One region of the Donghicola sp. genome, then DNA from elsewhere that is predicted to be linked to it. Evidence: riboswitches for the same ligand, from Rfam matches in the RefSeq annotation. Region 1 holds a riboswitch; each other region holds the start of a gene.
What was found. Region 1 has a riboswitch for cobalamin ahead of N4A58_RS13195 (DUF4198 domain-containing protein). Riboswitches for the same ligand answer to the same signal wherever they lie in the genome.
Positions count from the first base shown of each region.

Region 2: it holds a riboswitch for cobalamin, as region 1 does, so the genes downstream of both, N4A58_RS04645 (DUF1636 domain-containing protein) here and N4A58_RS13195 (DUF4198 domain-containing protein) in region 1, are expected to answer to the same signal.
Region 3: it holds a riboswitch for cobalamin, as region 1 does, so the genes downstream of both, N4A58_RS01635 (hypothetical protein) here and N4A58_RS13195 (DUF4198 domain-containing protein) in region 1, are expected to answer to the same signal.

Region 1 covers NZ_JAOARZ010000026.1:204,950-214,837, reverse strand. The annotation lists gene N4A58_RS13210 (ABC transporter substrate-binding protein) at 1-1,048, shown strand, start outside; gene N4A58_RS13205 (YVTN family beta-propeller repeat protein) at 1,051-2,016, shown strand; gene N4A58_RS13200 (hypothetical protein) at 2,029-2,481, shown strand; cobalamin riboswitch at 2,659-2,876, shown strand; gene N4A58_RS13195 (DUF4198 domain-containing protein) at 3,000-3,785, shown strand; gene cbiM (cobalt transporter CbiM) at 3,789-4,406, shown strand; gene N4A58_RS13185 (cobalt ABC transporter permease) at 4,403-4,993, shown strand; gene cbiQ (cobalt ECF transporter T component CbiQ) at 4,997-5,788, shown strand; gene N4A58_RS13175 (energy-coupling factor ABC transporter ATP-binding protein) at 5,775-6,431, shown strand; gene N4A58_RS13170 (metal ABC transporter permease) at 6,434-7,267, opposite strand; gene N4A58_RS13165 (metal ABC transporter permease) at 7,267-8,127, opposite strand; gene N4A58_RS13160 (manganese/iron ABC transporter ATP-binding protein) at 8,124-9,011, opposite strand; gene N4A58_RS13155 (metal ABC transporter substrate-binding protein) at 9,069-9,888, opposite strand, start outside.
Region 2 covers NZ_JAOARZ010000014.1:187,719-197,606, forward strand. The annotation lists gene cobN (cobaltochelatase subunit CobN) at 1-1,917, opposite strand, end outside; gene cobW (cobalamin biosynthesis protein CobW) at 1,922-2,956, opposite strand; gene N4A58_RS04645 (DUF1636 domain-containing protein) at 2,959-3,327, opposite strand; cobalamin riboswitch at 3,427-3,644, opposite strand; gene cobO (cob(I)yrinic acid a,c-diamide adenosyltransferase) at 3,682-4,302, shown strand; gene N4A58_RS04655 (ABC transporter ATP-binding protein) at 4,489-5,244, opposite strand; gene N4A58_RS04660 (ABC transporter ATP-binding protein) at 5,260-6,018, opposite strand; gene N4A58_RS04665 (branched-chain amino acid ABC transporter permease) at 6,031-7,233, opposite strand; gene N4A58_RS04670 (branched-chain amino acid ABC transporter permease) at 7,237-8,268, opposite strand; gene N4A58_RS04675 (substrate-binding protein) at 8,375-9,721, opposite strand.
Region 3 covers NZ_JAOARZ010000008.1:109,179-119,066, reverse strand. The annotation lists gene N4A58_RS01655 (sodium:solute symporter family protein) at 1-1,539, opposite strand, end outside; gene N4A58_RS01650 (DUF4212 domain-containing protein) at 1,559-1,819, opposite strand; gene N4A58_RS01645 (adenylate kinase) at 1,909-2,577, opposite strand; gene acs (acetate--CoA ligase) at 2,601-4,574, opposite strand; gene N4A58_RS01635 (hypothetical protein) at 4,937-5,215, opposite strand; cobalamin riboswitch at 5,317-5,512, opposite strand; gene N4A58_RS01630 (hypothetical protein) at 5,544-6,203, opposite strand; gene N4A58_RS01625 (glycine zipper family protein) at 6,187-6,561, opposite strand; gene N4A58_RS01620 (2-oxoglutarate and iron-dependent oxygenase domain-containing protein) at 6,664-7,578, opposite strand; gene N4A58_RS01615 (helix-turn-helix transcriptional regulator) at 7,615-8,379, opposite strand; gene N4A58_RS01610 (hypothetical protein) at 8,503-9,333, shown strand; gene N4A58_RS01605 (aspartate aminotransferase family protein) at 9,376-9,888, opposite strand, start outside.

The DNA.
Region 1 (9,888 bases):
GAATCTCGACCCTCGCCCCGAAGACCTGAGCATTCAGGGCGCCGAACTTGCGATCAAAGACAACGCGACCACCGGAAAATTCCTGAAACACGGGTATAGCTTGACCCTGCATGACGTGCCCGTGGGCGATGATGTCGTCGCTGCCGCCAAGACGGCCCTGCAGACCTCTGACCTGTTGGTCACTGATGTGTCGTCGGATCTTTTGCTCAAGATTGCAGACCTACCCGAGGCTGAAAACGCCTTGATCCTGAACGCCACAGCCGAAGATAGCGCTTTGCGCGATGAGGCCTGCCGCGCAAACGTGCTGCACACCGCGCCGGCGCTGGCCATGCGGACCGATGCGCTGATGCAGTACTTTCTGTTCAAGCGCTGGGGAAAACTGGCGATGATCGAAGGCACCTACCCTCAGGACACCGCCTATGCCGAGGCTTTGCGATATTCGGCCACCAAATTCGGTCTCAAGTTCGGCGAAACCAAAATCTGGGCCTTTGATGCGGATATGCGCCGGAACGCGGCGGCCGAAGTGCCGCTCTTTACCCAAGACTTGCGCGACTATGACGTCCTTCTGATTGCGGACGAGGCCGAGGATTTCGGGCGTTATGTGGCCTATAACACGTGGCTCCCCCGTCCGGTGGCGGGCAGCGAAGGAATCTCTCCCCAAGTTTGGGCACCTGTGGTCGAACAGTGGGGCGCCGCGCAGCTGCATTCCCGCTTCGAAGAGCTTGCGGGCCGCAGCATGGAGCCCGAAGATTACGGCGCATGGGCTGCCATCCGCAGCATCGGAGAGGCCGTGACCCGCACGAACGCCGCCGATGCGCCGACCCTGCGCAATTATATGCTTTCGCCTGATTTCGCGCTGGCGGGATTCAAGGGAACGCCGCAAACCTTTCGCGATTGGAACGGCCAGATGCGCCAACCCGTGCCGCTGGTCACCAGCCGCGCTATGGTGATGCAGGCCCCCCTGCCCGGCTTCATGCACCAAACCAACGAACTCGACACCTTGGGCGTGGACGCGCCCGAAAGCTCCTGCACCGCTTTCAAGGAATAATCATGCGTATCTCGACACTTGCTGTGATAGCCGCGATGGCCGCACACCCTGCCTTGGCCGATGAAATCTGGGTTACGAACGAAAAAGACGATACAGTCAGCGTGATTGACATCGAAACGATGGAGGTCAGCCACACCTACGAAACCGGCGAGCGCCCGCGCGGGATTACCTTTAGTCACGACTACAAATACGTCTACATCTGTGCATCCGACAGCGACGCAGTACAGGTGATGGACCCCGCCACTGGCGAGATTCTGCATGACCTGCCATCGGGCGAAGATCCCGAGCAATTCGTCCTGCATCCCGATAACAAGCACCTTTATATTGCCAACGAAGACGATGCGATCACCACGGTTGTGGACGTCGAGACTCGCAAGGTGATTGCCCAGATTGACGTTGGCATAGAACCCGAAGGCATGGCTGTCTCGCCCGACGGTAAGATCGCGATCACGACCTCTGAAACCACGAATATGGCGCATTGGATCGATACAGAAACGCAGGAACTGTTTGCCAATACGCTGGTGGACTCGCGCCCGCGCCACGCCGAATTCGTGAAAGACGGCGCCGAGATGTGGGTCAGTGCAGAGATCGGCGGCAGCATTTCGGTCTTTGACACCGCGACACAGACGGAAAAAGCCAAGATCCGCTTCGAACTGCCGAACATCCATCCCGATCGCATCCAGCCCGTGGGCTTTGAACTCGGCGAAGGGGACAAGTTCGCCTATGTCGCGCTGGGGCCATCGAACCATTTGGCCGTCGTAAATGCCGAGACCTACGAGGTCGAAGACTACATTCTGGTCGGTCGCCGCGTTTGGCACATGGCGTTCAACGCCGACAAGTCGCGCCTGTTCACCACTAACGGGATTTCTGGCGATGTTACGGTCGTGGACGTAGCCAAACGCAAAGCGCTGAAAACAATCAAGGTTGGTCGCTTCCCGTGGGGTGCCGCCTTCCGCCCGACCAACTAACGGAGCAGACCTATGAGAAAATTCATCACGATGCTAGCGATCGCGGCCACCTTGCCCATGGCTACGATGGCAGATGACGACGACGATGATGACATGAAGTTCGGCATGGCCGGTCTGTTGTCCGCCAAAAACAAGCATGACCTCGAACCGATCCAACTCAGCGCGGGCATGCCGCTGACTTCGGAACCTTGGGTGCTGAAATCCGGCAGCTATTACGAGTTCGAAATTCAGGGCGACGGCAGTCAGGAATTGGCGCTGGTCGGCCACGAATTCTTCCGCGCGATCTGGATCGACGAGATCGTGGTCGAAGGTCTGGAAATCCGCCCCCTCGGACTTGATTCCATCGAGTTTGACGAGGCCGGCGAGATGGAAATCGGCTTTATCGCGCTGAAGCCCGGCTCTTACTACATCAAGATTCCCGGCAGCACGGGCGAGACCCAGCGTCTCGACATCACCATCGAATAAACCGTGTCCAAATTGCGGAATTTTTAGCTGGGTGCATCACAGGTGCACCCGCATAAATTGCCTGTCCAAAGATGCCGACCGACACTTGCTGCGTCAAAGACGGCACCCCATGACTTGCGCGCAATATCTACGTCCGAAGGGACAATCTTGGCAATTGACTCAAGGGGTCCAATTGCCCATTACAAACGTGTGAACGGTTCTGCAACGCGCGACACGGCGCAGCAGAAGTAAAAGGGAACACGGTGCGGCGTACCCATCAGGGACCAAAACCGTGGCTGCCCCCGCAACTGTAAGCGGAGAGTGCGTCCAAGGGGCCACTGAGGATCATCCTCGGGAAGGCAGGACAGCACATCGACCCGCGAGCCAGGAGACCTGCCGTCACAGGGTCGGGAAACCGGCCTTACCCAACCGGACGCCGGGGTGAGCGTCTGGCTCGGCAGGTTTAAACATCTACCGTGTCCAGCTTCCCTTCTGTCCTTTCATCCGTGGGCTTTGCCCGCACGCCTGAAAGGTATGATATGACTTTGAAACTTACAGCGGCAGCGATGACGGCATTGCTCCCCTATACCGCGCAGGCGCATTTCGTCCTGCCCTATGCAGATGACACCCAGATCGCGCGGCCCGGCGATGTGCCAGTGGCACTGGTCTTCTGGCACCCTTTTGACAACGGTCACGTCATGGACATGGAGACGCCGCAAGCGTTCTATATGATCCATCACGGCGAAAGAACCGACCTGATGAACCGTCTCGAGCCAACCAATTTCCAAGGCGCCGAGAACACAGGTGCGGCCTTCAGAGCCTCTGTCCCCGTCAAACGCTCTGGCGACTATGTGCTGGTGACCGAGCCGGTCCCCTATTACGAACCCAGCGAAGACAAATATATTCAGCAGTTGACCAAGGTGGTGTTCAACCGCAACCAACTGCCTACTGACTGGATGGCACCGGTCGGTCTATCTACCGAGATCGTGCCTCTGGTCAAACCCTATAACGTGATCGCAGGCTCATCATTCACCGGTCAGGTCCTGTCCGAAGGCCAGCCCGCGGCAGGGATCGAGATCGAAATCGAATACGTCGCCGCAGCGCCTGATATTGACAGCTTTGCCGCGTCGGCGCCGACTGTGCAGCCCATGCCGGGTGGCTCTTTGGTCGCGATTTCGGACGAAAACGGATACTTCACCTTTGGTGTGCCTAAGGCAGGCTGGTGGGGCTTTGCCGCGCTCGGCTCTGGCCCCGCAACCGAACATGATGGCAAAGAGCTCAGCCAAGATGCCGTGCTCTGGATCAACGCCTACGATATGGAGTGAACCATGCATATCGTTGACGGAGCGCTTTCGAACCCTGTTGTTATCGCCGGAACGGCCATGGCCATTGGCGGTATCGCGATGGGGCTCAAGCAATTGACCCTAGAGCGTATCCCCGCGACTGGCATCCTGTCGGCCAGCTTCTTTGTCGCCGCGCTCATCCATGTGCCGATCGGCCCTTCCTCGGTCCATCTGGTGCTGAACGGGCTGGCGGGGCTGATCCTAGGATGGGCGGCGTTTCCGGCGCTCTTCGTTGGGCTCTTGCTTCAAACGGTTTTCTTTGGCTTTGGCGGGCTGACGGTCATCGGCGTCAATCTGTTGAACATTGCAGCGCCCGCGGTACTGGCTTGGCTGCTCTTTGGGCGACTGGTGGAACGCGGAACCCCGATGTCCGGCGCGATTTGGGCCGGTGTCGGTGGTGCGTTTTCCATCGCTGCGACTACGATCTTTGTCGCGTTTTCGTTGGCTTTAACGGGGGACGAGTTCATTCCTGCGGCCAAGTTGGTGCTGCTGGCCCACATCCCCGTCATGGTGATCGAGGCCCTGCTGACCGGCGCAGCGGTCTATCTGGTGCGTCAAGTGCGGCCCGATCTCTTTACCGCGGTCAAGGGGGTCGCCCCATGATCCGCGGGCTCGCTCTGATCTTTGCACTCCTTGCGATGCCCCTGCCCGCAGCCGCACACAAGGTGATCTTTGCGATCTTCAAATCCGGCGATGTTGTCGAAGGGGAACTCGGGTTTTCCAACGGCGACATGTCATCTGGCGCTGTGATTGAGGCATTCGACAGCGCAGGCAACAAAATCGGCGAGGCCATCACGGACGCAGACGGGTTCTTTGTTTACGCTCCGACACAAGAGATCACCCATATCTTCAAGGCTGATATGGGCGCAGGTCATGTGGCCCAGGCCGAAATGACCGCAGATGACATCGCAGATATCCTCGGCGTGGCCGCTGCAGAAGAAACCGTTGCCAAAAGCACCACCCCCGCATCGCCAACCACAACAGGCGGGGTCACCGTTGCGTCCTTGTCCAGCGAAGAGCGTTTGGCGATTGCCGAGGCCGTGCGCGACGAGATGCGCCCACTGCGCCGCGAACTAGCGGCCTACCGCGAAAAGAATGACCTTCAAACAATTCTAGGCGGACTAGGCTACATCTTCGGTCTGTTCGGCCTGTATTTCTACATCGCGGCGCGCCGCCGGATGGAGGGTTAAGGGATGAGCGATCGGTTGACCAACCCCGAGAAAACACTTCGGATAGGCCCCATGATGACAATGGGGCACATTCCGGATCTCGACCCGCGCATGCGGATCGTCTTGGCCGCCCTCTTCGCTGTGGTTGTTGTATCCCTGTCCGACCTGATCGCCTTGTGTCTGGCCGTGCTCGTCGCAGTCACACTGCTACCCTTGTCTGGTTTGCCTGCAAAACGCACGTTCAAGCGCATGGCAGCTATGGACGGTTTCATTATCTTTACCCTGATCCTACTGCCGTTTTCCGTGCCGGGAACACCGATGTTCACCTTTCTCGGCTTTGATGCCTCGTGGGAGGGGCTGCGCCAAGCGGTCGAAATCGCGCTGACCGCGAATGCTGTCATCCTCGCACTCATGTGTCTGGTCGGCTCGATGGAGCCTGTCACTATGGGGCATGCCTTGCACGCCCTGCGGATGCCTGAACAACTGGTGCAACTGTTAATGTTCACCACACGCTACATCGAGACCCTGCGCGAAGAGTACATGCGCCTGCGCGCCGCGATGAAGATGCGCGGTTTCCGCCCTGGCACCAATTGGCACACCTACCGCAGCTTTGGCTATCTGGTCGGGATGATGCTGGTCCGCGCGCTAGAGCGGTCCGAGCGCGTTCTTGGTGCCATGAAATGCAGGGGCTTTACGGGGCGGTTCGTGCTGCTAGAACAATTCCGGATGACGGATCGGGATTGGCTGTTTGCTGCGCTGATGACGGCCGCATCCGTCTTTCTGCTTGTGGTCCAATTCCGCCATGCCTTTGCTTGAACTTCGCGACATCGCCTTTGCCTATCCGGCCCACGCGCCTGTGCTCGAGGGCGCAAACCTGACCATTCACGCAGGCGAACGGCTGTCCATCGTTGGACCAAACGGCGTGGGAAAATCTACACTTCTGAAGATTGCGGTCGGCCTGCTGCGACCTAGCAGTGGTCAGGTTCTGGCCTTTGGCCAAGAGCGCCGGACAGAAACCGAATTCGCCGAAGTGCGCCGCCGCATCGGCTACGTGTTCCAAGATCCGGACGATCAACTCTTTTGTCCAACGGTGGCCGAGGATATCGCCTTTGGCCCGTTGAATTTGGGCAAATCGCGCGACGAAGCTTTGGCCATCGTCGATGATATCCTGCAACAACTGCATCTGACACACCTGCGGGACCGGATCACCCATCGCCTGTCAGGCGGGGAAAAACGCTTGGTGACGCTGGCTACCGTCCTTGCGATGGAGCCCGAAATGCTGCTGCTGGACGAACCGACAAATGCACTGGACGTGGAGAACGAGGCGCGCTTGATCGAGATCTTGCAGAACCTGCCCCAGGCTATTCTGCTGATCAGCCACAACCCCGAATTCAGCGCCAAGATCGCTCCCCAAGGCTACGGACTGAGAGCGGGCAAGTTGGAACGGCTGGCTGGCTAAGGTTAGACCGCCGCAGAAGCGCGGCGTGTCTGGATCGACTTGCGTACGAACGCCACGATGAACAGCGCCGTGAGCACCAAGATGATGGTCGGCGCAGGAGCGCTGTCGATAAAGAAGCTCAAGTAGACCCCGCTGACCATCGACACCGCGCATACCACCACCGAGACGATCAGCATGTGCTTGAGGCTGCGCACAAGCAAGAATGCGATCGCGCCCGGCGCGACCAGAAGTCCGATGGCCAAGATCAGCCCCGTTGCGGACAGCGTGGACACCACGGTCAGCGATAGGATCGCCAGCAAGCCATGGTGCAGCCAGCCGACGGGCAACCCCGACACCCGCGCCTGCGCCGGATCAAAGGCATGCAGCATAAAGTCCTTCCATTTCAGGATGAGCACAGCGGCTACAGGCAGCGATATCGCGCCTGCCGTCCACAGGTCCTGCTCCCCGACCCCCAGCATGTTCCCAAAGAGGATGTGATCGAGGTGTACGTTGGTGTTGATCGCGACATACATCACGATACCCAAAGCAAACATACCAGAGAACACGACGCCGAGCACGGTGTCCTGCTTGATCCGACTGTTTTCGGTCAGGTAGCCCGTCGCAAGCGCGGTAACCATACCCGCCGCAAAGGCGCCGATGATCAGCGAAAGCCCCAAGATATAAGCCAAAACGATCCCAGGTAAGGTCGCGTGACTGACCGCGTCGCCCATCAAAGCCCAGCCCTTTAGCACCAAAAAGCAGGACAGAAGCGCTGTCGGCACCGACACAATCAAAGCAATCCAGAATGCATTTTGCATGAACGGAAAGATGAAAGGCATGAGCAGCGTATCGAGCATTAAGTTTGCTCCTGCTGCAGGGCTGCGGCGGCCTGACGTCGCGCGGCCAAGACGCCATGTTTTGGGGCCCAAACAAAGACCGCAAGGAAGATCAGTGTTTGGAGCACCACGATCACTCCACCCGTCGCGCCGTTCAGGAAATAGCTGATGTAGGCACCCGCGAAACTGGTGATCGCGCCAATCAGCACAGATGTCACAATCAGACGCGGGAAGCGATCACAGAGCAGGTACGCCGTCGCGCCCGGAGTCACCACCATCGCGATCACGAGGAACGCGCCGACGGTCTGCATCGCGGCCACCACGCACGCCGACAGCAAGGTAAAAAAGACCCCTTTGAGCAGTCCAGGCCGCAGGCCAATTGACCGCGCGTGGCTTTCGTCAAAAAACGTGACCATCAAGTCTTTCCACTTGGCCAGCAACACCGCCAGCGAGATGAACCCGATCAACGCCAATTGGAGCGTATCTTCGGGCGTGATCGCCAGTATATTGCCCATCGTGATCGTCTGGATCGACACCGAGATCGGACTGACAGAAGCCATGAACAGGCCCAGCCCAAAGAAAGAGGTAAAGATAATGCCGATGATCACATCAGCCTTGAGCCCCGACCGATCCGCCAAAAACAGCATGGCCGCTGCCGCCAGACCGCCGGAAAAGAACGCGCCCAAAGCAAATGGCAGTCCCAGCATGTAGGCCCCAGCAACGCCAGGCACGACCGAGTGAGACAGGGCGTCACCGATCAACGACCAGCCCTTGAGCATCAAGTAGGACGACAGGAAAGCGCAGACCCCGCCAACCAGCGCCGACACCCACATGGCATTCATCATATATCCGTAGCTGAATGGTTCTAGCAGGACACTCATGACTTGCGTTTCGCCTTTCGGGTCCGATCGCCGTATTGCACAAGCGGGCGTTCGTCATCGCTAAAGATCGAGACATGCCGTGCGTCTTCGTCATCGTGCAGGTCAGTGCCGCCCAGAGTGAAGTGCCGTAGGACGCCGCCAAACGCCGCCTCAAGGTTCTTGCGATTGAAGGTGGTGTCTGTGGGGCCGTATGCCAACACCGTCCCCTTGACCAGCACCGTGCGGTCACAAAACTCGGGCACAGATCCCAGATTGTGGGTCGAGACCAACATCACGCGCCCCTCTTCGCGCAATTCACGCAAAAGAGCGATGATCTGATCTTCGGTCTTTACGTCTACACCGGTAAAGGGTTCGTCCAGCAAAATCACCTGACCATCCTGCGCCAAGGCGCGGGCAAGGAAGACACGCTTCTTCTGACCGCCCGAAAGCTCACCGATCTGGCGATGGCGATAGTCCTGCATGTTCACCCGAGTCAGCGCCGCATCGACGGCCTCGTGATCCGCTTTGGACGGTCGGCGCAGGAACCCCATGTGGCCGTAGCGGCCCATCATAACCACATCCTCAACCAACACGGGAAAGGTCCAGTCGACCTCCTCGGACTGGGGAACATACGACACCAGATTGCGCTTGAGGGCCTCCTTGACGCTAAGCCCGAGCAACCGGATATCGCCGCGCGCCACAGGGACGAAGCCCATGATCGCCTTGAACAAGGTCGATTTGCCCGCGCCATTGACTCCGACCAGCGCGGTGACAGTCCCTCGCGGAATCTGGAAACTGGCGTCCCGCAACGCCGTATGCCCGTTGCGGTAGGTGACAGTCAGATCCTGAGCGTCAATCCCGTCTCCGAGATGCGTCTCGCCGGACATTTTAATGTCGTGCTTCATTTGGACCATTCCATCAAAACTCGTGTCGCCCATGCAGGCAATGCTCATGCCGCATCATCAGTTGGTGTCCGCGGTCAGCCCGTCAACAACCGTTTGCGCTGTCACCTTCAACAGGTCGAGATAAGTGGGCACCGGCCCGCCTTCTGGCGATAAACTGTCCACGTAAAGCACGCCGCCATAGGCCGCGCCAGTCTCTCTGGCCACTTGTTCTGCGGGCGAGGTGTTCACGGTGCTCTCGCAGAACACCACTGGGATGTTGTTCGACGTCACGCCGTCGATCACCGAGCGCACCTGTTGAGGAGTGCCCATCTGGTCCGCGTTCATCGGCCAGAGGTACAGCTCCTTCATCCCGAAATCGCGAGCCAGGTAACTGAATGCCCCTTCACAAGTCACCAGCCAGCGCTGCTCCTCGGGAACCGAGGCAATCGCTTGCCTTAGGGGCTCTAGCGTCTCGCGCAGTTCAGTCTTGTAGGCATCAGCATTGGCAGCATAGGTCTCCGCGTTTTCGGGGTCATGCTCGGCAAAGGCCTTCGTGATGTTATCGATGTAGATCAGAGCATTCTCTAGGCCCATCCACGCATGTGGGTTGGGCTGCCCTTCGTAGGCGCCCGCCGCAATCGGGATCGGGTCAATACCTTCGCTCAACGTCGCCGAGGGGATATCGCCAAGGTTGCTGAGAAACTGTTCGAACCAAAGCTCCAGATTCAGGCCGTTCCACAAGATCAGGTCCGCGTCGTAGGCGCGGACAATATCGCGCGGGGTGGGCGCATAGCCGTGAATCTCTGCACCCGGTTTCGTGACGGACACGACCTCGGCCGTGTCACCCGCCACGCGGCTCGCCATATCCGCAAGGACGGTAAAGGTCGTGACCACCTTC
Region 2 (9,888 bases), on a different contig from region 1:
GCCAAGGTCCTCTTCGACGCCAGTGCCTTGGGCCTCGGCGCGGATGTCGGCGATTAGGCGGTCGCGGCGGGCGGGGTCAAGGCCGTCTGCGGTCGAGTATTCGTCCAGCAGGTGTTCCAGGCGCCCCATTCCCACGGGCAGTTTGGTCTGCGCCATGGGGGGCGGCAGGTGGCCGATGGTGACGGCAGCGATGCGGCGTTTGGCTTGGGCGGCCTCGCCCGGGTCGTTGACGATGAACGGGTAGATGACGGGCAGGTCGCGGATCAGCGCCTCGGGCCAGCAGTCACCGGACAGGGCCACGGATTTGCCCGGCAGCCATTCCAGCGTGCCATGGGCCCCGATGTGGACCAGCGCGTCGGATTGGGCGCGGAGCCAGAGGTAGAAGGCGACGTAGCTGTGGCGCGGGGTGCGGGACAGGTCGTGGTAGTCGTCGTCGCGGGTCTGGACGTCGCCGCGCTCGGGCTGGAGGGCGACCAGCGCATTCCCTGCGTCAATGGCGGGGAAATGGAACGCACCATCACGGAACAGCGGGTCGGTGTCGGGCGTGCCCCAAGCCGCGATTAGGTCAGCGCGGAGGGGGTCGGGTAGGGTGTCTAGCGCCTGTTCGTAGGCCGCGAGCGGATAGGTCAGGGTTTCGGTGGTCAGGCGCTGGCCCAGGTTCGACTGGGGGCGTACGGTGTGGCCGCTGGCATTGAGGTCAACCAGGATTTGCTCGGCGCTGGCAAGCGCGTCCATGCCGACCGCGTGGGCGATCTGGTAGGTCTTGCCGGGGTAGGTGGACAGCACGAGCGCGATCCGGTTGTCTGCGGCGGGCAGGGTGGACAGGCGGTGCCACTTCTGCACGCGGTCCGCTAGGGCGTCGATGCGGGCAGGGTCCGCACGGTGGGCAAAGCGGGAATATTCGAGGTCTGGATCCTTCTTGCCCGGCTGTTTGAAGCTGGCGACACCGGCAAAAATGCGGCCGTCGACTTCGGGCAGAACCACGTGCATGGCAAGGTCGGCGGGAGAGAGGCCGCGGTCGGCGTCATTCCAGTCCTTTTTGCGGGCGGTCGAGAGGGCAATCTGGAATACGGGGCAGCCAGCGGCATCGAGGGGCGAGGGTTCGCCATTGCGGCCTTGGGCCGAGAAGGCGGTCGCGTTCACGATGGTGGCGGGTTTCAGGGTCTCGATCTCGGTGCGCAGCCAGTCGGCAGCGGCAGGCGCTTTGAGGCTGCTGGCAAAGGCTCCAAAGGCTTGGAACCCGCGCTGCTCCAAAGCCGCGATCATGGCGTCGATGGGCGAGGTGTCCGCCGATGTCAGGTAAGAGCGATAAAATGTCACCAGAGCCAGCGGGCGGTCGTCGCGCTGCGGATCGGTGACAACGCCCGTGTCGGGCAGGTAAAAGCCCGCATCCGGCACGGTTTTTGCGCCCATCACGGGGGCCGCATAAAGGCCAGCGGCCAGCGCCAGTTGGGCGAGCGCGGCTTGGGCCGCAACGGCGCCGCCAGCGTCGCACAGCTGCTGAAGACGGCGCAGGGTCGAGACGGGCAGGGTGCTGAGCTGGTCCAGCCGGTCATCCTGACGTCCGTCGGCGGGCAGGACGGCCAGCGCAATCCCCTTGCGCCGCGCCAAGTCCTGAAGGGTCGCCAGACCGTAAGACCAGTAGCTTTCGCCGCCGATCAGACGGACCAGAATGCCCTTGGCCCCCTCGAGCGTTTGTTCGGCGTAGACGTCCACGGACAGAGGATGTTTCAGGGCCACAAGGTTCGCCAGACGCACGGTCGGCAAGGTCCCCTTGGCCCGATGGTAGCCCGCCGCGAAAGCGCCAAGGTCCGAGTCCGAGAACGACAGCACAATCAGGTCTGCGGGCGTTTGCCCCAGATCCATCGGCGTATCGCTCTGGTCGAGCCCGTGGCTTTCGCGGAAGACGACGTGCATGGGATCAGACGCCCAAAGCCGCTTTGATTGCGGTCTCGTCGATGTGGTCGTGTTCAGCAATTACCACCAGCAAGGACGCGCGGGGACGGTCGCCCCAAGGCTGGTCGTACTGCGCACGAATGCGCGTGCCCACCGCCTGCACCAGATAGCGCATGGGTTTGCCCTTGACCGCGACGTAGCCTTTGACACGCAAGATATTCTGGTCCTTTGCCATTTTCACAATGGCATCTTGCAACGCCTGAACGTCCTCGACTTCGCCAAGATCGACCACGACGCTGTCGAAATCGTCATGTTCATGGTCATCGTGGCCGTCGTGGTGCGAAGGCCGGTTCTCCAGATCATTCTCGGCAGCCGCCTCGAGACCGAGGATCACGCGGGGATCGACCGCGCCATCGGTGATTGCGATGATCGGCAGTTTGCGGGGGGCTTCGGCCTCGACCACCTCTTTGGCCTTGGCGATGCCAGCCTCACCGGCCAGATCGGCCTTGGACAGCAGAACGATGTCGGCGCAGCTGATCTGGTCTTCGAACACCTCGGACAGGGGTGTTTCGTGGTCAAGGCTCTCGTCCGCCTCGCGTTGGGCCTGAACGGCGTCCAGATCGGGGGCGAACTGGCCACTCGCCACGGCCTCGGCATCGGCCACGGCAATCACGCCATCCACGGTGATGCGCGACTTGATCGCGGGCCAGTCGAACGCCTTGAGTAAGGGCTTGGGCAGGGCCAGACCCGAGGTCTCGATGATGATGTGCTCGGGCGTTTCGGGCAGAGCCATCAGCTGTTCGATGGTCGGGATGAAGTCATCGGCGACGGTGCAGCAAATGCAGCCGTTCGCCAGCTCCATGATGTTGTTTTCGGGGCAGTTTTCATCCGCGCAGGATTTCAGGATGTCACCATCCACACCAGCGGTGCCGAATTCGTTGACCAGAACGGCCAGACGCTTGCCCTGAGGGTTCTGCATCAGGTGACGGATCAGCGTGGTCTTGCCGGAACCGAGAAAGCCGGTGATCACGGTCACGGGGATTTTGGACAGGTTGGACATGGTTACTCCTGCGGGGGTATGCGGGCGATTGATTGTTTGCGAAAGGCCTGAGGGCGCTCGCGCCAGGGGACGATCCCGTCTGTGGTTTGGGCATAGGCCCGCACGCCGGTCAGGATCTCCTCTACCTGTGTGTCGGGGTCCATGTCGCCGTAGACATAGGTCCAACGGGCGGGGCCACCGGTCAGGGCGATCGAGCAGCCGCGCGAGCAGGCGGACAGGCACTCGGCGGATTTCAGGCGGACGTTTTCGGGCAGGTCTGACTGAGTCAGGGTTTCATACAGGCGCGCACCGGGGCGCGGCTCGTCCGCGACAGGCTCTCCGCCCGCGATGCGGCGGCAGGTGGTGCAGACGGTCAAGGTGACCTCGGCCATGGGTGCCTCCCTAAACTGGCTGGGAAAACGGGGGATCACTGGCCATCGGGCACGGGGAAACGCGCCTGTCAAAGCCGGCCGCGACACACCCCGGTCGCCCGTACATTTCATCGTGCTGGCAGGTCTCCCGGCTTGCGGAGCCCGAGGGGATCCTCGGCTGGCCCGATCCTTCCCGGCAAATGGATGCCAGTGGCAACGGGGCCTCTCCGGTCACGGTCGCGGGGGCGGCTGCGTTTCGGCTGCGATTTTGGTCGCAAAGCGGTAGCGCATTCCCTCTTCGCCTGTCATAGACAGGAACCAGCGCCGCCCACCTGAGGGAAGGCACCCCACCTTGTCAAGCGTAAGGATCGTCCTATGAGCGATAAGCCCCAAACCGATGAAGCCCGTCACGCGGCCAAGATGGCCAAGAAGAAAGCGGCGCGGGACAAAATCATGGCCACGAAAGAGGGCGAGAAGGGCCTGATCATTGTCCATACAGGGCCGGGCAAGGGTAAATCGTCATCCGGTTTCGGGATGATCCTACGCTGTATTGCGCACGGGATGCCCTGCGCGGTGGTCCAATTCATCAAGGGCGCGTGGGAGACCGGTGAACGGACCCTGATTGAGGCGAACTTCAGCGATCTGTGCCAGTTTCACGCCATGGGCGAAGGGTTCACTTGGGAAACCCAGGACAAATCGCGCGATATCGAAATGGCGAACAAGGGTTGGGAAAAGGCGAAAGAGCTAATCCTTGATCCCGAGATCAAGTTCGTGCTGCTGGACGAGATCAACATCGCGCTGCGTTATGACTATCTGGATGTCGAAGAGGTGGTGCGCTTCCTGAAGGAAGAAAAGCCGCCCATGACCCATGTTTGCCTGACGGGCCGGAACGCCAAAGAGCCGCTGATCGAGGCCGCAGATATGGTGACCGAAATGACCTTGGTGAAGCACCCCTTCCGCTCTGGGATCAAAGGCCAGAAGGGCGTTGAATTCTAAGCCTGATGGGGGCGCTGCCCCCTCTTGCCGCTCCGCGCCAATTCACCCCTGGGGTATTTGGGCCATGATGAAGATCTGTATGGCCTTCATCTTGGAGATAAATACCCTCGCCGAAGGCATTCGTGCGCAGCGCGGAATGAAAAAGGGCCCAGTTGGGCCCTTTTGTGTGTCCGAAGGTCGAAGCTGTCAGATCGCGAGGTATTCGGCGCGCAGCTCTTCGTTCGCGAGTACTTCGGCGGCAGAGCCATCGTAGACGATCCCACCGGTGTCGAGGATGATCGCACGGTCAGCAATTTGAAGAACGCGGACGGCGTTTTGTTCCACGATGACGGTGGTGATGCCCTGTTCCTTGATGTGCATCAGGGTTTTCTCGATCTCGTCCACGATCACGGGCGCGAGGCCTTCGTAGGGCTCGTCGAGGAGGAGGACCTTGATGTCGCGGGCCAAGGCGCGGGCGATGGCCAGCATCTGCTGTTCGCCGCCCGAGAGGGTCACACCCTCTTGCTTGCGGCGCTCGCCGAGGCGGGGGAACAGGTCATAGAGGCGGTCGATGGACCAGCCGATGGGCGGAGCGATTTGGGCCAGTTGCAGGTTTTCCTCGACCGTTAGGCCGGGGATTATGCGGCGGTCTTCGGGGACGAGGCCGAGGCCAGCCGCGGCTGCCTCGTAGCTGGTCATGTTATGCAGCGGCTGGTGGTCCAGCCAGATCTCGCCGTGGGTGACCTGAGGGCTGCCGGTGCGGGCGATGGCGCGCAGGGTCGAGGTTTTGCCAGCGCCGTTGCGGCCCAGAAGCGCGAGGATCTCGCCTTCGTGGACGTTAAAGTTCACGCCCTGCACGATGTAGCTTTCGCCATAGTAGGCGTGCATGTCCCAGACCGACAGGAAGGCGGGTGCCGTTTCTGCGTGGTTCGAGTTCTTGGAGAAATCGGGTCTTACGTTCATGGGGAAATCTCCTGATTAGACCTGCGCTTCGCCAAGATAGGCTTCGCGGACCTTTGGGTGGCCTTTGATGTTCTGCGGGGTGTCTTCGACCAGCGGGGTGCCTTGGGCCAGAACGGTGATCCGGTCGGCCAAAGAGAAGACTACGTGCATGTCGTGTTCGATGATGCACATGGTGATGTCGCGCTTGGTCTTTATCTCTTTGAGCAGATCGATGGTGTTGTTGGTGTCGGCGCGGGCCATGCCAGCTGTGGGTTCGTCCAGCAGCAGCAGACGCGGCTCCTGAACCAGACACATGGCCATTTCCAGACGGCGTTTGTCTCCGCGGGACAGGCTGCCTGCGTGCAGGTGCGCTTTGGACAGCATGTTCACGTCGTCCAGCATGGTCTCTGCCTTTTGCAGCATGTCGGACTCGTTCACGACAGAGCCAAAAGCATGCATGCGGAACGAACCGTCACGGCGGGCAAAGCAGGGGATCATCACGTTTTCTAGAACCGTCAAATCCGCGAAGATTTCAGGTGTTTGGAAGACGCGGCTGATACCCATCTGGTTGATCTCGTGGGGGGAGCGGCCCAGAACCGATTGACCGTCGAACATGACGCTTCCGGTGTCGGGGATCAGCTTGCCCACGAGGCAGTTGAGCAGGGTGGATTTACCGGCCCCGTTGGGACCGATAATGGCGTGGACGGTGTTTTCCTGAACGCTGAGGTTCACATCACCGAGGGCTTGCAGACCGCCGAAGCGTTTCCCAACCCCTTTGACTTCGAGAATACCCATCGGTTGCTCTCCTTATTCCGCGGGGGTGGTTTTGGCGGCAGCGCCGTCTTTGTCGGACTTGTCTTTCTTGAAGAGGCGCGAGATCCGCTGTCCCCCTTCGACAAGACCGCCGGGCAGGTAGATCACGACCAGCATGAACAGGATGCCGAGGGTCAGGTGCCAGCCTTTGCCGATGAAGGGATGGATGACAAAGACAACGAAGTCTTCGATCCCGTCGGGCAAGAAGCCGAACCACTGGTGCAGAACGTTGTCGTTGATTTTCGAGAAGATGTTTTCGAAGTACTTGATGAAGCCTGCGCCAAGAACGGGGCCGATCAGGGTGCCTGCACCGCCAAGGATGGTCATCAGAACGACTTCGCCCGATGCGGTCCACTGCATACGCTCGGCGCCTGCCAGCGGGTCCATGGATGCCATCAGGCCGCCCGCCAGACCGGCATACATGCCAGAGATCACGAAGGCCGCCAAAGTGTAGGGACGGGTGTTCAGGCCGGTATAGCGCATACGGTTCTGGTTACACTTCACAGCGCGCAGCATCAGGCCAAAGGGCGAGCGGAAGATGCGGACCGCGATGTAGAACGACACCAGCATGATGATCGCACACAGGTAGTAACCCGCGCTGAACTGGAAGTTCCATGCGCCCACGGCCATCTCGTAGGTCGAGCGCATTTCCAGACCGAACAGACTGGTCACGGGGATCGAGCCGTCAGCGGTCGCCGAGACACCCAGAATACGGGGATCGTCGAGGGTCAGCTGCAGGCCGGTTTCACCGTTGGTGATGGGCGTCAGAACCGAGTAGGCGAGGTTGAACGACATCTGCGCGAAGGCCAGCGTTAGGATCGAGAAGTAGATGCCCGACCGGCGCAGCGACACAAAGCCGATGAGCAGTGCGAACAGGCCCGCCACGATGACCGACAGGATGATCGCGGGGATGACGTTCATGCTCAGCAGCTTGAACATCCAGACTGCCGAGTACGAGCCCACACCCAGAAACGCCGCGTGGCCAAAGGACAGGTAGCCGGTCAGACCGAACAGAATGTTGAAGCCCACCGCAAAGATGCCAAAGATCACAAAGCGCTGCATCAGGTCGGGATAGCCCGCGTTGAACTGCGCCAGACCGCTATCGGTGGGGAAAGGGTTCAGGATGAACGGCGCGAAGAGTGTCAGCGCCGCGACGACCAGCAAAAGAGAGGTGTCTTTTTTGTTCAGACCAAACATGGATTAGTCCTCCATCACGCCCTTGCGGCCCATGAGGCCCCGTGGACGGGTCAGCAGAATGATGATGGCGACGACGTAGATAATGATCTGGTCGATACCGGGAATGATGGACTTGATCTCGTTCATCGAGGCAAAGCTCTCGAGAATACCAAGCAGGAAGCCAGCTGCCACAGCGCCGGGCAAGGAGCCCATGCCGCCGACAACCACAACCACGAAGGACAGCACGAGGAAGTCCATGCCCATGTGGTAGTTCGGGCTGTTGATCGGCGCGTACATCACGCCAGCCAGACCGGCGACTGCCGCAGCAAGGCCGAACATGAAGGTAAAGCGCTTGTCGATATTGATGCCCAAGAGGCCAACGGTTTCGCGGTCTGCCATACCTGCGCGGACAACCATGCCAAACGTGGTGAACTGCAAGAAGCTGAACACGCCGCCGATGATCACAGCCGCAAAGCCAAAGTAGATCAGACGCCAGTAAGGATAGATGATCGCGTTGGGATCAAAGCCGAGCAGAACGCCGAAATCAAAGCTGCCACGGAACGCCTCGGGGGCGCCTGTGGGGATCGGGTTCGCGCCGTAGAAATACTTGACGACCTCTTGCAGAACGATGGCGAGGCCAAAGGTCACAAGGATCTGGTCCGCGTGGGGACGCTTGTAGAAGTGCTTGATCAGGCCGCGTTCCATCGCGAAACCGACAAAGATCATCACCGGAATGGCGAACAGAATTGCCAAAGGAACGGACCAGTCGATGATCGAACCGCCCATCTCGGGTCCGAACCATGCCTCGACATAGGGGACTTTGACCTTGAGCGGATTGCCAAGGAAGTCTGTCTGGGTGGCGTCAACCACTTCGTAGCTTAGGTTCAGGATACGCTGGAGTGTCACAGCGCAGAAGGCACCGATCATGAACAGCGCCCCGTGGGCAAAGTTCACAACGCCGAGTGTGCCGAAAATCAGCGTAAGCCCTAGCGCAATCAGCGCATAGGCCGAGCCCTTGTCGAGCCCGTTTAGGATTTGCAGTAGGATCGCGTCCATGGTTCCGACCGTCTTCTCAATAGGATGCTAGGCCGGTCCGAGCGATGTCGGACCGGCTGATCAACCGGCCAGCGCAGAGGCTGGCCGGACCGATTGTGGCGGGGGATTATGCGCCCGGGTTACAGGTACCCAGCGCACCACCCGCGAACATCGGGTGATCGGGTGCGTACTCGACCTGAGCGCGCGGCGTGACCTGAACAACCTCGAGAAGGTCGAATTCCGAGGTCGGGTTCTCTTTACCGCGCACAACCAGAACATCTTTGAAGCACTGGTGGTCTTCGGCGCGGTACAGGGTGGGACCGTTGCCCAGACCGTCGAATTCGAAGCCTTCGAGAGCTTCGGCAACGGCGCAGGGGTTGAACGAGCCAGCACGAGCCACAGCGTCTGCGTACAGGATGGTCTGGACGTAGCAGGTGTGTGCAGCCTGCGACGGCGGGAAGCCGTACTTGGTGCCGAACGACTTGACGAATGCCTTGGAGCCTTCGTCCTGCAGCGACCAGTGCCAGTTGGTCGAACCAAGAATACCCTTGATGTTTTCGCCTGCACCACGTGCCATCAGGCGCGAGAACAGAGGAACAACGATCTCGAAGTTCTTGTTGTTGATGGTCTTTTCACGCAGGCCGAACTGAACCGCGTTGGTCAGCGAGTTCACCATGTTGCCGCCGTAGTGGTTCAGAACCAGTACGTCCGCACCCGAGTTCAGAACCGGTGCGATGTACGACGAGAAGTCAGTCGCTGCCAGCGGGGTCAGAACGTTGTTCACGGTCTCCCAGCCCAGAGCCTCGGTCGCGGCTGCGATCGATTCCTGCTGGGTCCAGCCCCAAGTGTAGTCTGCGGTCAGGTGGTAGGCTTTACGGTCGTTGCCGTAGACGTCTGCCAGCACGGGTGCCAGAGCTGCGCCCGACATGTAGCCGTTGAAGAAGTGACGGAAGCCGTTCGCTTTCTTGTCTTTGCCGGTGGTGTCGTTCGAGTGGGTCAGACCCGACATGAAGATGACGCCAGCTTCTTGGCACAGGCCCTGAACCGCGATCGCCACGCCCGAAGACGAGCCGCCGGTGATCATGACAGCGCCGTCTTTTTCGATCATCGACTTGGCCGATGCGCGGGCTGCGTCCGATTTGGTCTGAGTGTCGCCGGTGACGTACTCGACTTTCTTGCCCAGAATGCCGTTCCCTTCGAGCGCCTTGGAGCTGAAGGTCGGCAGCATGCCGCCGTCGCCGCCGCCGTTCAGGTGCTCGACCGCCAGCTCGTAAGCGCGCAGTTCGTCTGCACCTTCGTCCGCGTAGGGACCGGTCTGGGGCACGTTGAAGCCCAGAGTTACGGTGGACCCTGTGGGTGCGTTAGTGAAACCTTCGTGACCAGCAGCGCGCAGGTAGGTGGGCAGCATCAGGCCGCCGCCGGCAACCGCACCGGTCTTGAGCACGCCGCGGCGTGTCACATCCATCTTCGACATGGATTTCCTCCCAATTTTTGTAGGTGCTCGGTGGGGCTCCTCTTCCCCAGTCGAGCGGCACTATCGTGCAAACTCAGTATCAGGGAGGGTTGTAAAATTACGCAACAACCCTGTTGCTTGTAATGATTATTTTGTAAAGCTATACACAATGCGACTGCATACACTGT
Region 3 (9,888 bases), on a different contig from region 1:
GTTGGTGCCGGGGATGAAGAACCAGCCCTTGTGCAGGAAGATGTACACGAGGGTGACGATCAGACCGGTGACCATGCCAGCAACCGCGCCGGTGTTGTTGATGCGCTTCGAGAAGATGCCCATCATCAGCGCCGGGAAGATCGATGCCGCTGCCAGACCGAAGGCCAGAGCCACGGTTTGCGCTGCAAAGCCCGGAGGGTTGGCGCCCAGGTAGGTTGCGATCACGATAGCCACACCCATCGACACACGTGCCGACAGCAGTTCGCCTTTTTCCGAGATCTCGGGGTTGATCTGCGACTTGATCAAGTCGTGCGAAACCGCCGACGAAATCGCCATCAACAGACCTGCCGCCGTGGACAGCGCCGCAGCCAGACCACCAGCCGCAACCAGCGCGATCACCCATGCAGGCAGCTGCGCGATTTCGGGGTTCGCCAGCGTGATGATGTCACGGTTTACGATGAACTCGTTGGCGTCTGCATCCGCAACGTACTGGATCAGGCCGTCGCCATTCTTGTCTTCGAAGCTCAGCAGACCGGTCTGTTCCCAGTTGCTGACCCACTCGGGGCGATCGTCATAGGCCAGAGGCTGCTCGGTGGTGCCATTGGGGTAGACGGTGTTGATCAGGTTCAGACGCGCCATTGCGCCAACCGCAGGAGCGGTGAGGTACAGCAGTGCGATGAAAACCAGTGCCCAACCTGCCGAGTAACGTGCGTCTTTCACGGTAGGAACGGTGAAGAAGCGAACGATCACGTGGGGCAGACCCGCAGTACCGATCATCAGCGACACGGTGAACAGGAACATGTTCAGGGTGGTGTCGGTCTGTTCGGTGTAGTTTGCAAAGCCCAGATCGTTCAGCAGACCGTTCAGGGTCGACAGCAGAGGCTCGCCCGACGATGTCGCGTCCGAGAACAGGCCCATCGGCGGGAGCGCGTTGCCGGTCAGCTGCAGCGAGATGAAGATCGCGGGAATGGTGTATGCGATGATCAGAACGACGTACTGTGCAACCTGAGTGTAGGTGATGCCCTTCATGCCGCCGATAACCGCGTAGAAGAACACGATGGCCGCGCCGATCAGAAGGCCGGTCAGTTTGTCAACTTCGAGGAAGCGCGAGAACGCAACGCCCACACCGGTCATCTGACCGATCACGTAGGTCAGCGATGCAACGATCAGGCAGATAACAGCGACGGTACGCGCAGTCTGGCTGTAGAAGCGGTCGCCGATGAACTCAGGCACGGTGAACTTGCCGAACTTGCGCAGGTAGGGCGCAAGCAGCATCGCCAGCAGAACGTAGCCGCCGGTCCAGCCCATCAGGTAGGCCGAGGTGTTGTAGCCGCCAAATGCGATGATACCGGCCATCGAGATGAACGAAGCTGCCGACATCCAGTCCGCACCGGTTGCCATACCATTCACCACAGGGTGAACGCCGCGGCCGGCTGCGTAGAATTCCGAGGTCGAACCCGCGCGGGCCCAGATCGCGATGCCGATGTAGAGGGCGAACGTCGCGCCCACCACCAGCAGGTTTAGTGTAAATTGATCCATGATATCAGGTCCTTAAAACTTATTCTTCGTCCACGCCGTATTCGACGTCGAGCTTGTGCATGCGCCATGCGTAGAAGAAAATCAGAACAAGAAAGACGAGAATGCTTCCCTGTTGTGCGAACCAGAAACCAAGGTCCGTTCCGCCGACTTCGATACCCGACAGAAGCGGGCGCAGCAGAATGGCCATGCCAAAGGATGACACGAACCAGACGATCAGGCACCCTTTGATGATACTAATATTTTTCGACCAGTAGGCCGAGCTGTCCTGTTGGCTTGCCATAGGCAATCCTCCCCATTTTCCAAAAAGCTATGGTCTTGATTCGTAGTCCGGGGCGGTTCCTCCTTCGCCCCGGAGACATTCTAGGAAACCTAGCTGATCGCGCTCTCTACCATTTCGGTCATCTTTGCGGTGATCGCATCGATGTCGCCCATGGCGTCCACGCGGCTAAGTTGCCCCTTTTCGTCGTAGTAGGCGATCAGGGGGGCGGTCTGAGCGTGGTACGCCTCGAGGCGGGCTCCCACGGTTTCAGCCTTGTCGTCGGCACGGCGCTTGAATTCCGTGCTTCCGCAGTTGTCACAAACACCTTCGGCAGCGGGCTGCTTGAAGCTGTCATGATATCCTTCGCCGCAACCGGCGCAGGTGTAACGGCCAGAGATACGCTCGACCATCGCTGCATCGTCGACTTCCATCGCGATGGCGGCGTTGACCGACTGGCCATTCTCGGCCAGCAGCCCATCAAGAGCTTCGGCCTGAACAGTGGTGCGGGGGAAGCCGTCAAGGATGGCGCCTTTGGCGACGTCATCCTCTTTGAGGCGGTCCCGCAGAATGTTGATGACGATCTCGTCGCTGACCAGCTCGCCCGCGTCCATCACGGCCTTGGCCGCTTTGCCCGCGTCGGTGCCGGCGGCAACAGCTGCGCGCAGCATGTCACCGGTCGACAGTTGCACCAGACCGAACTTCTCTTCGAGACGGCGGGCCTGGGTGCCTTTGCCGGCCCCGGGGGGGCCAAGCAAAATGAGAACTGCGGGTGTGGTCATGGTTGTCGCTCCATCCATCTCCGTTAGCCCCGGTTCATCCGGTTTTCGATCAGCTCGTCCACGCAGCCAGGTTCGGCCAAGGTCGAGGTGTCACCCAGTGCGCCAAAGTCGTTCTCGGCAATCTTGCGCAGGATGCGGCGCATGATCTTGCCCGAACGGGTCTTGGGCAGGTTGGGCGCCCACTGGATCAGGTCGGGCTTCGCGATCGGACCGATCTCGGTGCGGACCCATTTTTCCAGCTCTTTGCGCAGCTCTTCGGTGGGCTCTTCGCCGTTCATCAGAGTGACGTAGGCGTAGATGCCCTGACCCTTGATCTCGTGCGGATAGCCAACCACTGCGGCTTCGGCGACTTTGGCGTGTGCCACCAGCGCGCTTTCGACTTCGGCAGTGCCCATGCGGTGACCGGATACGTTGATCACGTCGTCCACACGGCCAGTGATCCAGTAGTAGCCATCCTCGTCACGGCGGCAGCCGTCACCCGAGAAGTAGTAGCCCTTGTACTGGCTGAAGTACGTGTCTTGGAAGCGCTCGTGGTCGCCCCAGACGGTACGCATCTGACCGGGCCAGCTGTCGGCGATACACAGAACGCCTTCGGTCGCACCTTCGAGAACTTCGGCAGTGGTGGGGTCCAGAACGATCGGCTGAACACCAAAGAAGGGCGTGGTTGCCGAGCCGGGCTTCAGCGCGGTTGCACCGGGCAGCGGTGTCAGCAGGTGACCACCGGTTTCGGTCTGCCACCACGTGTCAACGATAGGCGCTTTGCCTTTGCCGACAACGTCGTTGTACCAGTTCCATGCTTCGGGGTTGATCGGTTCGCCCACGGTACCAAGGGTCTTGATCGACGACAGGTCGTACTTTTCGACGAACTCGGTGCCTTTGCCCATCAGAGCACGGATCGCGGTCGGCGCGGTGTAGAACTGGTTGACCTTGTGCTTTTCGCAGACAGCCCAGAAACGACCGGCGTCGGGGTAGGTGGGAACACCTTCGAACATCAGCGAGGTCGCGCCATTCGCCAGCGGGCCATAGACGATGTACGAGTGGCCGGTGACCCAACCCACGTCAGCGGTACACCAGTAGACGTCGCCCTCGTGGTAGTCAAAGACCAGCTCTTGGGTCATCGCCGCGTAGACCAGATAGCCGCCCGAGCAGTGAACAACGCCCTTGGGTTTGCCGGTCGAGCCCGAGGTGTACAGGATGAACAGCGGATCTTCGGCGTTCACTTCCTCGACGGGGCATTCGGGTGCTGCGTGCTCCATCAGAGCGTTCACGTCGACATCGCGACCGTCGACCCAAGTGGTCTGACCGCCGGTGTGCTTGACCACGAGGCAGCGGACCTTGTCCGAGCAGTGCAGAAGCGCGGCATCCGCGTTCGACTTCAGCGGGGTGACGCGGCCGCCACGGGGCGCTTCGTCTGCAGTGATGATGACCTTGGCGCCGCAGTCGTTGACGCGGTTTGCCAGAGCGTCGGGCGAGAAGCCCGCAAACACGATCGAGTGGATCGCACCGATACGGGCACAGGCCAGCATTGCATACGCCGCTTCGGGGATCATGGGGAGATACAGGATGACACGATCACCTTTGGTCACACCCTGGCTGCGCAGGACGTTCGCCATGCGGCAAACCTTGTCGTGCAGCTCGTTGTAAGTGATGTGCTGTGCTTCGTCGTCCGGATTGTCGGGCTCGAAGATGATCGCAGTCTGGTCGCCGCGCTTTTCGAGGTGACGGTCAATACAGTTATAGGCAACGTTCAGGGTGCCATCGTGGAACCACTTGATGCTGACTTCACCAAAGTTGTAGTTGACGTCTTTGACTTGGGTGTAGGGCTTGATCCAGTCCAGACGTTTGCCGTGCTCGCCCCAGAATGCTTCGGGGTCGTTCACCGACTGGGCATACATCTCTTGATACTTTGCCGCATCAATATGAGCGGTTTTCGCGAATTCAGCCGGAACTGGATAGACCGGTTCCTTGACCTCGGCGGTTTGCGCTTGAGTGGACATTAGGCTCCTCCCTCTGTCGTTTTATGGACGCCCCGTATGGGGGCAAATTGCAGCCACAGAATATGTCGGCGTCTCTCCCTTAGCGAGACATTACCAGAGTTTGAAAACAATGGAATAAGTCCCTGCAAGGCATCAATTTATTTGTGAAGCCTGTTTACTCGCGGATGTCATTTTGTAAATTCACTGAAAATAACGCGGTGAAATTTTCGTGAAAACAATGTGATAGATGCAAAATGAGAAAACCGTTAGCGCGGTATCTTTGCGACCAATGTATGGGGTGGCTGCGACGGAACGGCGCAACCTTGACGATGGTAGCGCCGATCAATTTGTTTGCAGTTTGTTGGTCAGATGGTTGCAACCTTTTACTGAAGCCGCATTTGACTCCGTCTGGCCCCGCGGCGTCTGGGGGCGGGCATGGGCCGTGTCGCTTCGACCAGCAGGGTTTCGAACGCGGCCAATGCTGCTGAGTCGGAATCGAAATAGTGCAGTTTCGCGATTGCTGCGCGGGCCTCTGCGCGCATGTCGGTCGTATCCTCAAGGCTCAGACACCATTGAAGAAAGCCCGCCCGCGCCCGTTCCGTCGGATCAATTTGAGAATGTTTTGCGGCCGTCAGTCCGGCCACGATAGTCGTTAAGGTCATAGCGCCCTCCGCGCGTTTGGACCAAGGAGGACAGGCGGAAACCGATATGCCCGAACGCTGCAGAAGCTGGGGCCACCGCATCCGCCGGAACACCCCGTCCGGGTTTGCATTGCTTAGATGGCAGGTCTCCTGACTCGCGTGTCTTTGCCGTTTCGGACCTTCCCGGCGCGGGGCCAGTGGTTCTGCCGAAGAGCTCTTCGCTTACAGTTGCGGGGGCAGTCGCGGATTTACACCACGTTCCCTTTTCATGCCGTTCCTGCCGGAGCAGGGCGGGCAACCATCTGCGCTGACCATGACGGGCCCGTTGGGGCCCGTCAATTCAATTCGCTCAGGCTTTGATGGATTGCCAACGGCATCTCGGACACAGCGTCACCGCGATCCAGAAAAATAGCCCCATAAAGCCAATTCCGAACACAGCGCCGCCGGCCTCTGCCACTGCGGGGTGCAAGGTCAGCATGCCCGCCGTGCCCACCACAACGGCCAAACCCTTTTGCGCTGGGGCGAAGGCTGAACCTGTTGCGATTCCCAAAATCCATAGCGCCCCAAGCAATTCGGTCCCGCCGCCGACCCCCTCGATCAAACTGGTGGCGATGTGCCAGTGACGGGCGGCATCCGACGGCGCGGTGCGATAGATCTCTGGCAAACTAGCCAGCGCGACCACAGCGACAAGCCCCGCCGCAATCACCAGTGCGGACCAGACAAAACCTACTCCGGTGATCCAGCGCCGCCAAAGGGGCGCATCGCGCTCTGACAGGGCCAGCACCAGCATTAGCAGCGCCAGCCCGTTGACCACGTAAATGCTGAAATACCACAGCCGCAACGCGCCGGAATGGGTGACGATAAAGGCGATGGTCCGGATTGACGGCACGCCCGCGGCATCTAGATCTGCCCCAGAAAAGATGGTCGCGTACATCAGCAGGCCAACCAGATAGGTCAGCCCGCACACTGCTGCCGCCAGCGCCGCAAAGGGTCTATCCGACGACCGCATGGCCACGCCCCTTCATGCAGTTGATCACGATGTCTTCTTTCTTGTCTTGGTTTTCGACCGCAACCGTGCCCCCCAGAATGGCGGCGCCCCCCAACGCGCTGCCGACCATGTCGTCATCGTCTGCCACTGCCGACAGCAAAGCCCCCGCGGCCGCTCCGATGGCGGCAGCACCGTAGGCCTCTTGGGTCAATTGGGTCTGGTTCTTGGCCAGTCGCTGGCAGGCAGCCAGATCGCTCTGGAACCCGATCGTGGTGGGGCCGTCATTGATCGGGGTGTAGTTTGCGCCGCTGTCACCGCAGGCGGACAGCAGGGTGCCCGCAAAAAGGGCGAGGATGAAATGCTTCGAGTAACCTTCCATGGTCATGCTCCGTGTCTGAATTGACTGACACGGCTTTTGACCGATTGGTGCAATTTCTCACATGACCGCAGGTGTCACGGACATGACACTTGGTGCCAATTGTTACGCGGGGCGCTGCAGGTGCAGGTAGGTCTCGCGAAAGCGGCGCTCCAGATGGTCGCCCGCCAGCAGTGTTCCGCCCGAGCCAAGGGGGGCGACATTGGTGTCGTAATTCGGGTTAAAGAAAAGCGGGACGCTGACGCGTTCTTGGCTCGTGCCGATGACGCGGTGCAAGGTGGCCTTGATCCGCCCGTTGGTCCAGCTTTCCAGCATTTCGCCGAAATTGATGATGAATGTGCCCGGCTCGGCTTGAACAGCCAGCCAAGCGCCGTCGCGCTGCTGCACTTCCAGTCCCGCAACGCCGTCTGTCGCCAAGAGCGTCACGCAGCCATAGTCCGTATGCGCCGCGATCCCGAAATCATTAGCGCCCGCATCGACCGGACGGGTGGGGTAGTAATTCCCGCGCAGCAAGGTCATCGGCTTGGTAAAGGCTTCGTCAAAGCTGCCCTCGGGCAGGCCGACCGCTGCAATAATCCCGCGAAGTGTGTCCATGGCGACACCGACCGCGCGGTCCGCATAATCTTCGACGGTCTGTTTGAAACCGACGGGCTGATCGGGCCACTGGTTTGGTGCGTAGCAGGTCAGATGGGCCAGTGGGTCATTGGCGGGCAGCGCGAGGCCACTGTCAAAGACCTGCTTGTAGTCGGGGTTCGCGTTGGGATCGACCTGTTCGGAATAGGGTGCACCCCAACCCCGGTTCGCGCCGGTGCGGGCCATGTTCACAGGCTCTTTGGCGGCCTCTGGCAACTGAAAGAACGCGCGATAGGCGTCGATCACGCGCAAGACGTCCTCTGGCGAGAGGTCGCTGTTCACCAAAGTCATGAAGCCGACCTCTTGGGCCGCGCGGCGCAGCTCTGCCATCGTTTCTGGCGCGCGGGAGATCATCTCGCGGGCGTCAATACGGGGGATGGTGGTCATGGCAAGGGCCTTTCGGGTGTCGCGTCGCGGCGGACCCTAGCGCCCTTGGGGTACGGTTTCCAGCGTGTTCGCAGGGCGCGCCATCAGAGCGCCGAAATCCACGACTCCCCAGAAGCCCGCAATCTTGTAGGGCTTGAGTAGGTGTTCTGGTGCAACCAACTGGTCCTGTCGCGAAAGCTCCGAGATTTTCTCGCTCAGCGCCTCAATATCTTGGCGGATCTCCAGCGCGGTTTCGGTTCGCATGCGGCGAGATATGGTAAAGAAATGATCTGCGTTACCGGATGGGGTGCTGATGCCATGCGCGATGAAGCGCAGGTTGACCTCTTTGAGGAGGGGCAGAAGCGGGCCATTGGGTCGAAACCGGATCGGGGCATGCGACAAAAGCCGAATTTTGTTGCCCGCGCCGACCTCTGCCAACCCTAGCCGTTCCAGAGTCATACCCATCTGGTGCAGCCGCGTCGGGCTCAGGTCCATGACCTGTGCGATGTATTCGGGCGCGCGCAGATCACGCAGCAGGATCAGGAAGTAAAAGAGGGGCGGGTCTGCCGCCAAACTTAGTTCGGTCGCCATGGGCAAGACAGTCGCCTCTGCCTTCTGGCGGGCGGCATTGTCGGTCACGTCTGACAGCGACAAATCGAGTGCGTCGCAAATTTCGATGATGCGGCTCAGTTTGCAATCCCGCGCCGCAAAGATGCGTTTGATTGTGGGCTCTGACAGTCCCATCGTGTCAGCCAGATCGGCATAGGTCATGCGCCGTGCGCGCAGAGCCTCTTGCAGGACTTTGAAGACATCTCCGCGCATATGGGCTCCTGTGATACGGAATTGGGTATTGGCGTATCGTTAAGTGATACCAAATCGATGATCTGCGCAATAAGCGTATCACAAGTATAAGTAGTTTTCATCTTAATCGATGGAGATTTCAGAATGACTTTACACTTGAATGTGACCCTCTTGGCAGGTGTGCTGGCGACCTTCACAGCCCATTCGGCAACCGCAGGTGAGTTCGAGTTTCCCGAGTCAGCGATCTTTGACGCGGCGCATAACCGGATCATCGTAAGCAACATCAAAGGTGGCTTCACAGACGCGGATGGAAATGGCTATTTGTCCAGCCTGAACCCTGACGGGACGTTGATGGCACAGCATTGGCTGACGGGCTTTGATGCGCCCAAGGGAATGGCGATCTCGGGGGATCGGCTGTTCGTGGCAGACGTTGCGGGATTGGTCGAAGTGGATTTGGAGAGCGCTGCAGTGGTGGCTATCCACCACGCGAAAACGGCTGAATTCCTCAATGATGTGACGGCGTCCGATGACGCGGTCTATGTCTCTGATCTGATGACCGACACGATCTGGCGCCTGCAGGACGGAAGCTTTGAACCTTGGGTGCAAAGCGCAGCACTCAGCCATCCGAACGGGATAGCCTGGGATGAAGACCGGTTGATCGTCGGGTCTTGGGGGCAGGGCCTGCACGAGGATTTCACCACAGACGCGCCGGGCGATTTGTTGGCGGTTGATGCAGCAAGCCAAGACATTGAGGTGATCGCGGAAGGGGTCGGAAACATCGACGGTGTCGTGATGGTGGACGGACGCCTGATCGTCAGCGACTGGGTGCAGGGGGCCCTGATCGAAGTTCAGGACGGCGGAGCAGAGGTGATCGGTACGTTCCCAGCAGGCTTGGCGGACATTGGGACCGATGGGGTGAACCTGCTGCTGCCGCACATGCTGGAGGGTCGCGTGCAAGTTCTGCCGCTGCCGTGAAACGAAGACCCCCGCGTCCATGTGGGGCGCGGGGGGCACTGTTTAGGCGGTGGTGCTGATCGCTTCGCCAAGAATATCGATCAGGGTATCAATATTCTCTTTCTCAAAAATCAGCGGCGGCGACATTGCAATCGTTTCGCCTGTATAGCGGACCATGGCACCGGCCTTGTAGCACTTGAGGAAGACCTCGTAAGCTCTTGTTCCGAATTCACCTTCGCGGCTTTCCAGTTCCACGCCACCGATCAGGCCGATGTTTCGGATATCCTTGATTGGGCCTTTGTCGCGCAGGCTGTGGACCTTTTCTTCCCAGTAGCTTTCCAGCTCTGCGGCGCGAGTCAGCAACCCGTTCTGCTCGTAAATGTCGAGTGTCGCCAAACCTGCCGCGCAGGCCACGGGGTGACCCGAATAGGTGTAGCCGTGGAACAGTTCGATCATGCCCTCGGGGCCGGTCATGAAGGCGTCGTGGATAAAGCCCTGCGCGAACACAGCGCCCATGGGCAGCGTCCCGTTGGTGATCCCTTTGGCCGTGGTGAACATATCGGGGACAACGCCGAA